Regions from separate parts of the Desulfohalovibrio reitneri genome, predicted to be linked through region 1. Evidence: predicted binding sites of a transcription regulator. Region 1 holds the regulator's gene; each other region holds the start of a gene.
What was found. Region 1 encodes sigma-54, which starts transcription at its own class of promoters, with help from an activator protein. Its sites were predicted from a motif close to CTGGCACGGNNNNTGCTT; they were not measured.
Positions count from the first base shown of each region.

Region 2: N911_RS0101730 (YeiH family protein) is a predicted target of sigma-54. The motif match lies at 1,946-1,963, and genes of this name have one in related genera.
Region 3: flgB (flagellar basal body rod protein FlgB) is a predicted target of sigma-54. The motif match lies at 2,050-2,067, and genes of this name have one in related genera.
Region 4: N911_RS18600 (Spy/CpxP family protein refolding chaperone) is a predicted target of sigma-54. The motif match lies at 2,301-2,318, and genes of this name have one in related genera.

Region 1 covers NZ_JOMJ01000003.1:867,771-871,643, forward strand. Annotated here, with positions in the region: gene lptC (LPS export ABC transporter periplasmic protein LptC) at 1-118, shown strand, start outside; gene N911_RS0104660 (LptA/OstA family protein) at 115-648, shown strand; gene lptB (LPS export ABC transporter ATP-binding protein) at 645-1,367, shown strand; gene rpoN (RNA polymerase factor sigma-54) at 1,550-2,959, shown strand; gene hpf (ribosome hibernation-promoting factor, HPF/YfiA family) at 2,972-3,511, shown strand; gene N911_RS0104680 (PTS sugar transporter subunit IIA) at 3,524-3,873, shown strand, end outside.
Region 2 covers NZ_JOMJ01000003.1:300,919-304,791, forward strand. Annotated here, with positions in the region: gene N911_RS0101725 (hypothetical protein) at 1-82, opposite strand, end outside; gene N911_RS0101730 (YeiH family protein) at 125-1,867, opposite strand; gene N911_RS17295 (PEGA domain-containing protein) at 2,155-2,931, shown strand; gene N911_RS0101740 (carbohydrate kinase family protein) at 3,027-3,873, opposite strand, start outside.
Region 3 covers NZ_JOMJ01000003.1:105,788-109,660, forward strand. Annotated here, with positions in the region: gene fliF (flagellar basal-body MS-ring/collar protein FliF) at 1-749, opposite strand, end outside; gene fliE (flagellar hook-basal body complex protein FliE) at 790-1,125, opposite strand; gene flgC (flagellar basal body rod protein FlgC) at 1,138-1,578, opposite strand; gene flgB (flagellar basal body rod protein FlgB) at 1,582-1,989, opposite strand; gene N911_RS0100790 (tetratricopeptide repeat protein) at 2,344-2,910, shown strand; gene N911_RS0100795 (IMP cyclohydrolase) at 3,065-3,670, shown strand; gene hflX (GTPase HflX) at 3,853-3,873, shown strand, end outside.
Region 4 covers NZ_JOMJ01000003.1:1,212,753-1,216,625, forward strand. Annotated here, with positions in the region: gene N911_RS0106370 (two-component system sensor histidine kinase NtrB) at 1-1,440, opposite strand, end outside; gene N911_RS18600 (Spy/CpxP family protein refolding chaperone) at 1,629-2,249, opposite strand; gene N911_RS0106385 (hypothetical protein) at 2,558-2,881, opposite strand; gene N911_RS17395 (periplasmic heavy metal sensor) at 3,137-3,676, opposite strand.

The DNA of each region.
Region 1 (3,873 bases):
CATTCAGGCACCCAGGCTGGTCATCGACCTCACGACCAGGGACATGCGCGCCATGGACGGAGTCGAAGTGGAGACGACCATGCGGGGAGCCGCCAAGGACGGAGAGAATCCGAAATGAACAGGCTCATACCGCTTCTTTTGCTGCTCGTATTTCTGGCGCTGCCGGGAACCGTCCGGGCGGCCGAGAAAGTTCCTACCCGTATCACCGCGGACAATTTACAGTATAGCCAGGACCACGACAGCGTCACCTTCACCGGTGACGTACACGTGGTCCGTGGTGAAATGCGGCTTTGGGCGGACAAGCTGACCACCTACCTGGACAAGAAGGGCGGCCAGGGCACCGCGGGGAAAGGCAACGCGGAGCTGGCCTCGGACGCGAACATCACCCGGATCGTCGCGCTGGGCAACGTGCGCATGGAGCACGAGGGCCGCGAAGGTTATTGCGGCAAGGCCGTGTACGATGTCGAGCGGGGTGTCTTGAGCATGCACGACGACCCCGTGGTCATCGACGGCCAGAACAAGCTGCAGGGCGAGGTCATCAAATTCTACGCCGAGGAGAACCGCAGCGAGGTTATCGGTGGCAGCAAACGGGTTGAAGCGCTCTTCTTCACCGACGACAAAAAGCTTGGCGGGGAGCAGGGCAAATGAGCCTCCTGGCGGGCCTCGATCTGCGCAAGCGCTACGGCGCCAAGGAAGTGGTCCGCGGAGTGGACGTCTCCCTGGAGCAGGGGGAAATCGCAGGCATTCTCGGTCCCAACGGCGCGGGAAAGACCACCACTTTCTACATGCTGCTCGGTGTCATCAAGCCCAGCGGCGGCCATGTCTACCTGGACGATGAGGAAATCACCTCCTGGCCCCTGCACGAACGCGCCCGGGCCGGCATCAGCTACCTCCCCCAGGAAAGCTCGGTCTTCCGCAAGCTGACCGTGGGGGAGAACATGGACGTCATCCTGGAACACACCGACCTATCCAGGAGGGAGCGGGAGAAGCGGAAGCATTCCCTGCTCCAGGAGCTAGGCATTTCCAGGCTGGAGGATTCCAAAGCGTATCATCTGTCCGGAGGAGAGCGCCGCAGGCTGGAAATCGCAAGGGCGCTGATTCGCAGACCCAAGTTCATCCTGCTGGACGAACCGTTCGCCGGCATCGATCCCTTGGCGGTTGATGATATCAAGCTCATCATCCGTGCCCTGCGGGACAAGGGCATCGGCATCCTCATTTCGGACCACAATGTGCGCGAGACCCTCTCCATCTGCGACCGCGCCTCCATCGTCTTTGAAGGCACCATCATTCTGAATGGATCGCCGGAGGAAATCGCCGCCAATCCCAAGGCCAGAAAGGTGTATCTTGGGAGCGAGTTCTGTCTGTGAAAAATCGTGCCAACCGGGTAAAATATCGCGTCAATAAAGACTTGCTGTCGTTGCATCCCGCCCCGCTCTGTGGCATACAGCCCGAGTGCCGGACGAAGCGATTTTTTCGATTCTACCAACAGTGGAGCCTTCCGCTTCCCGCCTATCGGGCGGACGCCTCCCGTCAAGGGAATGAATGATTCATGGGCCTTGAACTGCGACAACAGCTCAAGCTGAGCCAACAGCTTGTCATGACGCCGCAACTGCAGCAGGCCATTAAACTGCTGCAACTCTCGCGGGTCGAACTGATGGAGCAGGTGCAGCAAGAGCTCATGGAAAACCCGTTCCTGGAGGAAGGATCAGAAGACCAGGGCGATGCCGAACAGCCGCAGGATTCGAGGACAGACGGCGAAAGTGAGGCGCTCATGCGCGACGCCGACTGGGAGAACTACCTCGGGGAGTTTTCCTCGTCGGCCCGGCAGTCCGGGGCCCGCGAGGCGGAGTCTCCCGAAGAGGGGCTCAGCTTCGAGGCCAGACTCACGGCCAAGCCTTCCCTGGAGGGACACCTGGCTTGGCAGATGCGGCTCTCGGATTTCGACGAGGAAGCCATGAACGTGGGAGAGCACGTCATCGGCAACCTCAATCCTTCCGGCTACCTCATGTCCAGCGTGGAAGACATCGCCGGTGAATCCGGCTCTTCTCCCGAAAAGGTGGAGTCGGTTATCCTGGCCATGCAGCGGTTCGATCCTGTAGGCGTGGCTTCAAGAGACCCCCGCGAGTGCCTGCTGGTGCAGATGGACGTGCTGGGCATGGACGACCCGGTGCTCCGCTCTCTGGTTTCCGACCATTTGGAGGATCTGGAGAAAAAGCGCTACAAGCCGCTGGCCCGCAAGTTCAAGCTCAGCCTGGACGAGCTCAAGGAATACCTCGACGTCATCCAGTCACTCGACCCCATGCCCGGGGCCAGTTTCGGAACGGGTGAGCCGCAGTACGTCAGCCCGGATGCCTACGTCTATAAATACGACGACGAGTTCGTTATCGTCCTCAACGAGGAAGGGTTGCCAAAGTTGACCCTCAACTCCCTTTACATGGACGGCATGGCCGCCGAGCGCGGCAAGAGCAAGGATTATTTTCAGGAGCGCATGCGCTCGGCGGTCTGGCTGATCAAGAGCCTTTATCAGCGCCAGCGCACCCTTTACAAGGTCATCGAGTCCATCGTCCGTTTCCAGCGTGATTTCTTCGAGGAAGGCGTGACGCATCTCAAGCCGCTTATTCTCAAGGACGTGGCCGACGACATCAACATGCATGAATCCACAGTCAGCCGGATTACCACCAACAAGTACGTGGCTACCCCCCACGGCACGTTCGAGCTGAAGTTCTTCTTCAATTCGGCGCTGGAGATGGAGGATGGCTCCCAGGTGGGTTCCGAATCGGTCAAGGCGCTCATCAAGCAACTCATCGACAAGGAAGACCCCAAGAAGCCGTTGTCCGACGAGAAGATCGCGGACATGCTCAAGGACAGGCTGCATGTGAACATCGCCCGTCGCACCGTGGCCAAGTACCGCACCGCCCTTGGGATATCCTCGTCAAGCAAGCGAAAGCAGATATTCTGAGTGGGAGATGAAATGAACATCGCCTTTAATTTCATGGACTTCGAGCCGTCCGACCACCTCAAGGAGTATGCCCACAAGCGCTTCGGCAAGCTGGAGAAGCTGCTCACCAACAGTGACGGCGCCGACGTGCAGGTCAATCTTTCCGTGCAGAAGAGGGTCAACCAGACTGCGGAGGTCGTCGTCAGCGACGACAACCTCTACATTTCGGCTTCGGAGCAGACCGCTGATATGTACTCCACCATTGATCTGGTGCTGGACAAGGTGCTCACCCAGATCAAGAAGCTCCGGGACAAGCAAAAGATGGTGCGCCGCCCGGCCAAGACCGAAGCGGGACCAGTGGACGTCGCTCCCGAGCCCGAGGAAGCGGAGCGGCGGATCGTGCGTGCCGATTCCTTCCAGCCCAAGCCGATGGACGAGGAAGAGGCGGCCATGCAGCTCGAGTCGCTGGATTACGATTTTCTGGTATTCAGAAACGCGGAGACTTCGAGGATAAATGTCATCTACCGGCGTCACGACGGGGACTTCGGACTGATTGATCCTGCCTCGACGTAGAGTGAGGAGCGAATGAAACTCGGCGACTATCTGCGACGCGATTACGTGCTCCCTAACCTGCAGGCGGGCAGCAAGGCGGAGGTGCTGAGCGAGTTGATTCAGCCTCTGGCCCAGGAGCAGCCCGAGGTGGACGCGGACAAGGCCCGGCGCGTACTCATGGAGCGTGAGAAGCTGGGGACCACCGGCATTGGCGGCGGCGTGGCCATACCCCACGGGAAGATCGACGAACTCGAGGATATCATTCTTGTGGCTGGGCGCAGCTCCCGGGGGGTTGAGTTCGACGCCCTGGACCAGCAGCCCTGCCATATCTTTTTCATGGTGCTTGCGCCGGAAAACGCAGCCGGGCAACACCTGCGCATTCT
Region 2 (3,873 bases), 570 kb from region 1:
TCAGCAGGAAGGAGAGCCAGCGTTTGAGCGGGGATGCGTTTTCCATGTCGTCCTCGTTGAAGTCGCCCTCGCGGGCGGACATAGTGTCCGCCCGCGAGGGGTATGTGGTGGGGAGGGTGTGTACCTAGATCTTGGCGGTGATGTCCGGGAAGACCAGGTAGAACATGATGTAGGCCATGAGCAGCGTGAAGCACAGGTTGAAGGACTGCCCGGTGGCGTACAGGATGAGGGGCTTGCCTCCCTTGAAGTAGTGCTTCAGCTCGCGGAAGTTGGTGGCCAGACCGATGGCGGCGAAGGACAGGCAGAAGAACCAGCCCCTGCAGATGCGGGTGAGGCCGCGCAGCACGCCCTGGTCGACCAGGGTGAAGCCCGCGTCGGTGCCCAGGGAGGTGTAGATCAGCGAGAAGACGATGGAGGCGGTGAGGAAGCCCAGCACGAACTTGGGGAAGCGGTGCCAGATTTCCATCCAGGAGACCTTCTGGCCTTCCTTGCACTCCACCTTGGTGCACCAGAAGATGGCCACGCCGAAGGCGGTCACGCCGATGAGCACGTTCTGGATCATCTTGATGGTGGCCGCCACGTACAGGGCCTTCTCGGACAGGAACGCGCCCGCGGCCGCCACCGCGCCGGTGGCGTCGATGGTGCCGCCCATCCAGGCGCCGCCAAGGATGTAGGGCATGCCCGTGGCCTTGATGATCATGGGCATGACGATCATCATGATAGAGGTGAAGATCAGGGAGAGGCCGATGGCCAGGGTCAGCTCCTCCTTCTTGGCGCGGCAGGCCGCGGCCGTGGCGATGGCCGCCGAGGTGCCGCAGACGCTCATGTCCGCCGAGACGACCATGTTCAGGGTCTTGGATGGCAGCTTGATGACCTTCTGGCCGAAGATGAAGGTGGAGATGAGCACGATGGGGGTGACCACCCAGGCCACGAAGATGCCGGGCACGCCGATGGCGATGACCTTGTTGAAGAGCACCTCGGCGCCGAGGAGCACCAGGCCGGTCTTGATGAAGAACTCCACCTCCAGGGCGGGCTTGACCCACTTGGGGGTGCCCACGGTGTTGGAGATGAGCATGCCGATGGCGATGGCCCAGGCGGCGTAGCCAATGCCGTACTGCTTCATGGTGGTCTGTGAGGACATCAGGTAGGCCACCACTGCCAGGCCGAAGACGAAGACGAAGCCCTTGATGAAGCCCTTGGCGTCCTTGCCCATGAAGCGGATGCCCACGGCGAAGAACAGGCCCATGACCACCATCAGCGCCAGCAGGGTGGGGATGAGGTTGTAGGCCGAGTGGGAGACCTTCTTCTTGGCGGAGGACACGGCGGCCTTGGCCTGCAGCCAGCTCTCGATCTGGTTCTGGGCCCGCTCGTTGAGGGCCTGGTCCTGGAAGTTGGCACCGGCAGCGGCCCGTTGCGCTTCAAGGGCGGCCTGCCTGGCCTCCATGGCCCGCTGCTGGGCCGCTTCGAACCTGGGCATGTTCTTCTGGTTCAGCGCCTCGGCCTGGGCCTCGGACATGATGAAGGCGTTGAGGGGGTTGGTGGTCCAGCCCTTGGGCTTGCCCAGGAAGGACTTGATGGACTTGCCGATGGGCGAGTTGCGGGCCTTGATCTTCTCCTTCTCCAGGGTGGCCTCGTAGTAGGCCACGGTCTTGAAGGGGGCGCGTTCGGCCTCTTGCTCCATGACCTGGTTTGCCTGGGCGAAGGTCTCCTGCATGCCCGCGGGTTGCATGTTCAGGTAGATGAACCCGCCCACGATGAGAAGGAAGAAACCGAGCCAGATGGCCCAGTAATCCTCCTTTTTCCAGAGGTCGGACAGTTTGCTGCCCGCCTCGTCAACGACAACGTCGTTCTTGGTTTCCTCAGACATCAGCCACATTCCTCCTTGGTGATTTTCGGGCTGCGCCCGCCTGGGGTCGCCCGCTGTTTCCCATTCGGGAAACCCCATAGGCAAGCCTCGTGCCAGTTTGGACAAGGAGTTAATATTCTGAAATATTTGTTTATACTTGTTGAGCGGCTCGCGGGTGTGCAAAGCTGGATTGGCAACTGGGCAAGTGGGGTTGGCAGTTTCAGACTCCGGCGATGATATTTCTTGTGGCCAGATTCGAGTCCGTGTACTTGGGGCTTTCCAGAATCAATCGTTTGGAGGGTGGTACCATGAAGTGGAGCAATCTTATTCTGTTGGCCGTGCTGGCGTTGGGGCTGGGCGCGTGCGGGCCGGCCACGCAGAATATTCCGGTGAGTAGCAATCCCGCGGGGGCCACGGTCTTCGCCGACGGCAAGGAGGTCTGCCAGACCCCGTGCGAGGTGACCCTGACCCGGACCCAGGCGCACGTGTTGACCCTGAAGCACGACGGCTATGAGCAGTCCGACGTGCGGATAAAGCAGGTCTACGACACCGCGGGCGTGGCCCGCGACGCCACGGCCGAGGGCCTTCAGGCCAGCGCCAACGGGGCCAACCCCGAGGGTGCGGTGGCCAACGCCCTGCTCAGCGCGGGCTATCAGGAAGGCAACGGCATGGCCTACGACCTGTCTCCCACTTCCGTGGTGGTGAAGATGACGCCCGTGGGCGGCGCGGCGTCCGGCGCCAAGAAGGTGGCCGAGGCGGACAACGTGAAAACCACCGAGCCGGCCACCATGACCAAGGAAATCGAGGACAACCCCGAGGATACCCTCAAGGACGTGGCCAAGGAGGCGGCCGCCGCCGGGCCCACCGTGGGCGGCGACAAGACCTGGAAGAAGAGCCACACCTCCAAGCACCACGAGGGCGACGGCTCCTACAGCGAAACCAAGACCTCCACCAGCGCCAGCGTGGGCGTGCACGTCAACCCGGTGGAAGCCGGGCTGGAGGCCGTGGACCTGCTGGAGAAAGCCGCGGGAGGCGACTCCGGCTCGGACTCCGAATCCGACTCGGATTCCGATTCCTCGGAATAACGGCCGCACCGCGCCGGACGGCGCGGAACATGAACGCGCAAAAGCCCCGCACGGCGAGCCGTGCGGGGCTTTTGCATTTCCGGCCGCAAGGTTTGCTAGGCGGGCACCGTGTCCAGCCGGGTCTGGAACTCTTCCATGGAAAAGGTGTGTTCCTGGGTGCCGGGCAACTCCACGCAGAAGGAGGCGCAGGCCGCGCCCAGGCGGCAGGCGTCGGGCAGGCCGCGCCCTTCGGCCAGCCCCTTGATCAAACCCGCGCGGAAGGCGTCGCCCGCGCCGGTGGGGTCGGCCACGCGGTCGGGCTTGGCCGCGCCAACGCGTTTCTCCCCGCCGTTTTCGCGCACCACGCAGCCCTCGCCGCCCAGGGTGGTGACAACCGCCGAGGTCAGCTCCAGCAGGCCGTCCACGCCCAGGCCGGTGGCCTTCATGATCATTTCCAGTTCGTAGTCGTTGGAGACCAGGGCGGCCGAGCCCTCGATGGCCGAGGCCAGCTGTTCGCCGGAAAGGGCGGGGATCTGCTGGCCGGGGTCGAAGAGGAAGGGGATTTTCAATTCCCGCAGCTTGCGGGGATACTCCACCATGTCCGTGACGTTGCCCGGCGAGACGATGGCCAGGGCGTCGCCCGGCGGGACGCGGTCGAAGTCGAACTCCGAGGGCCGCTTCATGGCTCCGGGGTTGAAGCCGGTGATCTGGTTGTCCGACTGGTCCGTGGTGATGTAGGCCGAGGCCGTGAAGTCCGCCACGTGGCGGATGCCCTTCATGGTCAGGCCGAGTGCGCGCAGCCGCTTGGCGTAGTCGTCGAAGTCCTTGCCCGCCGTGGCCAGGATGGTGGGCGATTCGCCGAGAAGGGAAAGGTTGTAGGCGATGTTCCCGGCCGTACCGCCGAACCGCTCCTCCAGGCCCTCCACCAGGAAGCAGATGTTAAGGATGTGCAGCTTTTCCGGG
Region 3 (3,873 bases), 760 kb from region 1:
ATGCGCTGTTCCAGGCTGCGGGCGATCTGCTTCTTGTAGTCCAGCTGGGCCATGGTCATGCCGGAGACCGAATCCTCGGCGTCCGGCTGGAAGAGCACCTGGCCGCGGGTGTCGGCGATGGTGATGTTGGACTTGTCCAGCCCTTCCACCGAGGAAGCCACCAGGTTGACGATGGCCTGGACCTGCTTGCCCTCGATCTCCTGGCCCTCGACCAGCTGCAGCACCACCGAGGCGGTGGGCGGGGCCTCCTCCTCGATGAACAGGCTCTTGGCCGGAATGGCCAGATGCACCCTGGCGCGCTCCACCTCGGGGAATTCGGTGATGGTGCGGGACAGCTCGCCCTGCAGGGCGCGCTGGTAGTTGATGCGCTGCACGAAGTCGGTCTGGCCGATCTGCACGTTGTCGAACAGCTCGAAGCCCATGCCCTGCCCGTGGACCACGCCCTCGCCGGCCACCTTGAGGCGGATGTCGTAGAGTTGGTCCGCCGGGACCAGGATGGTGGTGCCGGAGTCCTCCAGCTTATGGGGGACGTTCTGGCCCTCCAGCACGCCGACCACGCGGTTGGCGTCCTCCGGCGAGAGCTTGCTGTAGAGGACCTTGTAGTTGGGCTGGTTCAGCCAGTAGACCATGAGGATGAAGGCCAGCACCACCGAGGCGGCCAGGCCGCCGATGAGGATGCGCTGGGCCGCGGTCCGGCCCCCCCAGAAGGAGGTTATCTTTTCCCAGGTGTTGTTCAAGGCGGCGGACATCTGCTAGCTCCCGTACCGTGGTGGTGTGACCGCGCGTCCCCTACAGGGACATGCGCATGATTTCCTTGTAGGCGGTCATGACCTTGTTGCGCACGGCCGAGGTCATGCTCATGGCCACCCCGGCCTTCTGCAGGCTGATCATCACTTCATGCACGTTGGTGTTCTTGCCTGTGGCGAAGTTCTCCACCATGTCCACGCCCTTGAACTGCTGCTCGTTGACTTCCTTGAGGGAGTCCGTGACCGTCTCGGAAAAGGAACGGGGCTGTTGCTCGGTCTTCTGGACCTGGGACTGGACCTGCTGCATCTTCTGCTGCCGGTCCTGGGCCACCTGCTGGTAGGCCTTGAGCGCGGCGTTGCCGATGGGGGTTACTGCCATGACGATGCCTCCTTATCCCTGTCCGATGAGCACGGCCTTGCCGTACATCTGCTTGGCGGCCTCGATGGAGGCGGCGCTGGCCTCGTACGACCGCATGGCCGTGATCATGTTGGCCATCTCCTCCACCACGTTGATGTCCGGGAAGAGCACGTAGCCCTCCTCGTTGGCGTCGGGGTGGCCCGGGTCGTGGACTTCCTTGAAGGGACGCTGGTCCTCCACCACGCCGGAAACCTTGACGCCCTGCAGCTCGCGGTTGTTGGCGTCCCACATCTCCTTGGAGAAGGGTGAGTAGACGTCGGTGCTCTCGAAGTTGAGGGACTTGCGCACGTAGGGCGTGCCCTCGGGCGTGCGCGTGGTGTTGATGTTGGCCAGGTTCATGGAAATGATGTTCAGGTAGCTGCGCTCGGCGGAAAGACCCGAGGCGGCCACGTCCAGTGCGCTCATGAAGTCCATGGCTTACTTGCTCCCGTCCATGATGATTTTGGTCAGGCCGTCGAAATGTTTTTTCATGAGTGTGGCCAGGGTGTTGTACTGCATGGCGTTCTTCTGCATGGTGGCCATCTCCTTATCCAGGTCCACTTGGTCCTCGCCGTGGGTCACGCGCACGTCGAAGCCCTTGTCCACCGCGGCGTCGAAGGAGGTGGGGTCGAACTTGGAGGGCATGTGTTCGCCGTTGGTGCGCGTCATCCTTCCCTGGGCGTCCTGGTTGAGCGCGTTCTGCAGCTCCTTCTCGAAATGGATCTCCCTGGGCTGGTAGCCTGGGGTGGTGATGTTGGCCAGGTTGCCCATGACGAGGTTTTGACGCTCCAGCCTCAGGTCCATGGCCTTGTGCATGAGGTTCATGTAGGGCGTGAAAAGCTTCATGGGGCGTTCTCCTTGGTCCCGGGCCTCCCTGCGGGGCTTTCACGGGATTCGCGGCGGATAAAGCAAGAGCCATTCCATGCCACTCAAGTGCCATGAATAGCAGGGTAAAAATTGTTTTGGAGGGGTTTCGGAAGAGGTGGGGGAGCCCACCTCGTCAAAGGGATGGCCTCAAGTCGGGCCGGTGCGTGTCCGAAAACGGAATGCGGCTGGACGATTTTGGCGCCGGGGTGTTTGGCATGATGGTTGCTTCTTCCCCAGCGCCCGGCTCCAACCGGGAAAAACCATCCGGGCCGCCAGCGGCCCAAAACGATCCCAAGGGGCTGTTATGGGAACGGCCCGCGGACGGAGGGAGTCATGAGTCACCTGGACTACGAGATCAACAAGGAACTGGGCGAGTGCTACCTCTTCATGGGCGACCTGGAGAAGGCGGAGGAGTACTACCAGAAGGCCGCGTCCTCCAATGGCGTGCACCCCGACCCCTATCTGGGACTGGCCACCATCGCCGTGCACCGTGGCCATCTGGACGCCGCGCTGCACCTGTACGAAAAGGCCGCCGACATCCAGACCGACGACAAGTCGCTCTCCGGCATGGCCCTGTGCAAGTCGGAGATGGGCATGGAGGAGGAGGCCTTCGGCCACTTCGCCGCCGCCCTGGAGAAGAACCCGGAGAACATGATCGCCCTGTACGGCATCATCCGCCTCGGCCACGCCCTGAACCGGCTGAACGAGGTCATCCCGCACCTGGAGAGCTATCTGGAGCTTGACCCGCACAAGCACGAGATCCGTTTCTCCCTGGCGGGCTGCAAGATGAGCCTGGGCGAGAACGGCGACGCGCGGCAGCACCTGGAGCGCATCGTCGAGGCCGACCCGGAAAACGACGCCGCCAGACAGCTTTTGGACCAGCTGCGCGAAGCCGCGTAGCCGAAAACGGTCCGACAGACTCCCCTCCCATCCGGCGTTCCGCCCCCGGCCCGAAACGGGCCGGGGCGGGGCGCACCGGGCGCTGGAGAGGGGCCCGGCTTGCCAAGCCGGGGCAAATCCGGCACAGTTCCGCTCTCAAGAAAGGAGACTGTGCATGGACTTTTTGCCTGTTCGGCGCGCCCTTCTCAGCGTTACGGACAAATCCGGACTTCCCGAGTTCGCCAAATACCTGGCCGACGCCGGGGTGACGCTGGTTTCCACCGGCGGCACCAAGCGCATGCTGGAGGAAGGCGGCCTGCCCGTCACCGGCGTTTCCGAGGTGACCGGCTTCCCCGAGATCATGGGCGGACGCGTCAAGACGCTGCATCCCCATATCCACGCCGGGGTCCTGGCGGACAAGGACGAGCCGGACCACCTCTCGACCCTTTCCGAACTGGGCATCGAGCCCTTCGACCTAGTCTGCGTCAATCTGTATGACTTCGCCGACGCCGCCCGCAAGGGACTGGGCCTGCGCGAGGCCGTGGAGCAGATCGACATCGGCGGCCCCACCCTGCTGCGGGCCGCGGCCAAGAACTACCACTCCATGCTGGTAGTCCCCTCGCCGGGCCACTACCAGCGCGTGCGCGAGGAACTGGCGGAGAACGGCATGCGGGTCTCCCTGGCCCTGCGCAAGGAACTGGCCGCGGAGACCTTCCGGCGGGTCAGCAAGTACGACGCCCTGATTTCCGACTACCTTTTCCGCACCGAGGAACAGCCATAGCGACCAAGGTCCAAGGCCACACCGAAGGCCTCAAGCCATCCCAGCTCAAGGCGGTTTCCCGCCTGTACCAGCGCCGCTTCCCCAGCCAGGGGGGGCTGACGCCGGAACAGGCCGGGGAGCTGGCCCACCTGACCAGCGACACCGGTCGCCAGATCGGCCTGCTCATCGACCGCCTGGGCCGGGTGAAAATGGTCATCTGCGGC
Region 4 (3,873 bases), 340 kb from region 1:
GTTCATGACCAGGTTGAGCAGGGCCTGCCGCAGCGAGCCCGGATCGGCCCGCGCCTCGGGGGCCTGAAAATCCGTCTCCAGTTCCACGCCCTTTTCCTCAAGATCGAAGATCAGCAATCGCTCGATCTCCGAGGCGGCCTCGGCCAGGTCCACCGGCGCAAGGTCTCTGGGCGCGGGCCGGGCCATGAAAAGCAGGTCGGAGATGACCTTGTTCAGCCTGTCCGCCTCGCGCACCATGGTCTCGGCGTACTCCTCTTCCGGCGCGCGCCCGGCGAACTTCTTGCGGAAGAACTGGGCGAAGCCGCGCAACGAGGACAGGGGATTGCGCACCTCGTGGGCCACGCCGGCCGCCAGCCGTCCCACGGCCGCCAGCCGCTCGGAACGGGCCAATTCCGCCTCCAGCCGTCCCACCTCGGTGCGGTCTCGCAAAAGCATCAGGCAACCGCCCTCGCCGGGCAATTCTTTGCGGATGACCTCCAGCCTGCGGCCGGAAAGCTCCATATGGGAGGCCCCCCGGCAGAGGGACACGCCGGGCATGACCTCGGCCAGTGGCCGCCCCACGGCCTCGCCGCCCAGCATGTCGCGGGCGGCCGCGTTGGCCGCGGTCACGTCGCCGGAAGCGTCCACCCGCAGCAGGCCGTCGGGCATGGCGTCCAGCAGGCCGTGGTGCACGCGCTCCAGGGCGGCCAGCCGCCGCCCCGCCTCGCGCCGCCGGGCGTAGGCCGCGCCCATGAAAATCAACAGTCCGCCCGCTCCGGCGGTGAAACCGGTGGTCAGCCAGGCGGTGCGCCGCGCACCCCGGTAGCCCTCCATGAATTCCCCGGCCCCGAGCCCCACGGCCAGGTGGATCGGCTCCCGGCCGCCCGGCTCGCAGCCCATGCCGGGATCCATGGAGCAGACGTTGGACAGGACGCGCCCTCCTGGTATGATGGTCATGTATACTTCCTGTCCAGGCAGGAACCCGGACCAGCGTTCCCTGACGTCCAGGGCCCGCGCCGCTCCCGGCGGCAGGTCCACGGCCTCGCTCCCCTCTCCGCGCAGGACGGCGAGTTGCCGTCCGTCACGCCCCAGCAGGGCCATGAAGCGTACGTCCGACTCGCCCGCCACCTCGCGGAAGAAGGCGCCGGCAGTGGCCAGGATATCGGGATCCGCCGCCTCGGTCCCGTCCGGCGGCGGGCGGCGCTCCCGCCCTTCCCGCATGTGGTTCCGCCCCATGTGGCCCATGTGCCCCATCATGCCTGGTCCCATGAAACGGCGGGTCAGGCCCCCGCGCACCCCTCTGGCCACCACTTCGGAGGCCAGTTCCAGGTGTTCCTCCATGAGATGGCGCTGCCGCCGCACTCCGTCCCAGGTCACGGCGGTCACGGCCAGACAGGCAGCGGCGATGGCCGCCCAGGCGAGCCACGTGGGCAGGCCGCCACGGTCGAGGCGGAACTCCATCTAGGCCTCCGCCCGGAACCTGCCGGGAAGGCGGACATGTGTGGAAAAGACGGAAAAATGGATCATATTGCTTTGTCTCTGCGCAAAGAATCGGGCCGCCTCATCGCCATACAGTTCCGCCGTGGGCCTGACAAGGCGCGGGGCCCGGCGGCCGTCCGCCGGGCCCCGCATCGCGGCATACTTTCCGCCTAGTAGTCGTTCATGCGGCCCTGGCGGCCCCGGGAGTCGTAGCCGTTGTACTCATCGTACATCATGCCCCTGCGGCCGTTGTAGCCGTCATGCATCATGCCCGGCCTCATGTGGCGGCCCTGGCCGTCGTGCATCATCCCGGGCCCCATGTGGCGGCCCCGGCCGTCACGCATCATCCCTGGCCCCATGCGGCCACGGCCGTATCCGTCGTTCCAGCCGGGACAACCCTCCAGGTAGACCGCATCCCCCAGGGCGTTCCGCAATTCGTCGCGCATGGCCCGGCGCTGCTGGCGCAGTTGGGTCTGCAGCTCCACGATGTCCTTGGTCAGCTGCTCCACCTTGGCCTGGTCGCCCTGGCCGGAAGCCATGAGGTGGTCCAACTGCGTGCGTTTGGCCCACAATTCCTGGCGGGTGGCGAAAATCCTGTCCTGGTGTTTGTCCATGATCTCCCGCGCCTGTTGCCGCTGCTCGTCGCTGAGGTTCCGCTGCCCCTGGTAGGAATAGCCCGGGCACTCGCCGTAGTAGCCGCCTCCGCCCCAGCGTTGCGCCTGGGCGGGTACGGCCGCCAGCAGACCGAGGGCCAGCGCCAGGGTGGTCAACAACATCGTCTTGCGGGTCATGTCGTCCTCCTCAAGGGAAAATGGTTTCGCCGTCCGCTGCAACAAAAAAATAAGCAGACGACGTGCCAAGGCGTCTTTCCCCTGTATTATTGGAAAGTTGCCGCACTTTCCGCATCCATCGACGCGCAGACTTGTGCAACATCCCGCACAGCTTCGCCGACAATACGGACTCTCCCCATTTCTATCAGATGGAGGGTGCGGATGCGAGGGTCTGGATTGTACGCATTGCTGGTGGCAAAAAAAGGCCCGGCGGATATTCCGCCGGGCCGCCTGTACTTCCCCCCGAAACCGGAGGTTCGGACTGTAGCCTAGTAGTTCCAGCCGGGGCAGCCTCCGCCTCGGCGGTGGCCGTAGCCCGTGGCGCGGCCCTGGCGCATGCCCTGGCCATGGTTCCAGTTCCCGGCCTGGTCATACCGGTTCATGTGGCCCCGGTAGTGGCCGCGCTGGCCGTTCATGGCCGCGTTGCCCTGGTACCGCTGGTTGTACTGCCCGGTATTCCGGCCGTTGTAGGCTTGTTCCTGGTTGTAGCCGTTGTTTTGTCCGAAGCCGACGCCGTTCTGCGCCAGGGCGGGGATGGCCGCCAGGGCGATGACGAGGGCTGCGGCCAGAAGAAGCATGGTCTTGCCTTGCATTGTTTTCTCTCCTTTCTTTCCTTGCGTTTCAGTATACATAAAGCAGAGAGCGTGCCAAGACGACAGCCTAATAATTTCAAGTATTTAGACAGGAGGGCATTTTCTGTGATGTGCACGCGATGTGCAATTCTCCGCACGCCTTGTGCATCCGGGTGCACCCCCCCCCAACGTGAAGAGCCCGGCGGCCTGGGCCGCCGGGCTCTCCGGTTTGGGGTTCAAGGATGAGGAGGATGGAGGGTATGTGGACAGGAGCTCCTACCAGGTCATGCAGGGACCGTAGCCCATGCCGTGCCCCATCATGCCGTGATGGGGGCCACGGTGGTAGCCACGACCATAGCTGTTGTTGGCGGCCACATCGCCCAGCTTCTGGTTCAGTTCCCGCCGCATGGCTTGGCGCTCCTGGAAGAGTTGTCCGCGCAGATCGGAGATTTCAGTGGTCAGCTGCTCGACCTTCCCCGGGTCGGCCTGGCCGGAGCGGGTCAGGGCGTCGAGCTGGGTGCGCTTGGCCCAGATGTCCTGGCGCAGCTGGAAGAGCTTCTCCTGGTGCTTGTCAATGATCTGGTCAAAAGTCTTCTGTTGCTCCGTGGTCAGGGCGGGGCCGCCGTATCCGGGGCCGCCGCGCATGGAGCCGGGACCTCCGCAGCCATAGCCCTGGGCGTGGCCGTAGCCCGGGCCGCCGTGTCCGTAGCCGGAACCGTGGCCGGGTCCGCCGTGGTTGCGGGCCATGGCCGGGACGGCGGCCAGCAGGCCCAGGGCCAGAATCGCCGTGATGAAAATGGATGTACGCTTGGTCATGTCTCTCTCCTTGCTTGATGTGCAACGCGTCGTCGCCATTGCCCAGGAGAGAGGCAGAAGCCGTGCCAAAAATGAAAAAATAGTCATAACGAATACTTACCCAATGCGCACCCGCCGCATCCGCCCGGGTTGTGCGAAGCGCTGCACCAGCATGTGCAAACGGGTGCACAAATGTGCACGGCGAAGGGCGCGCGTCC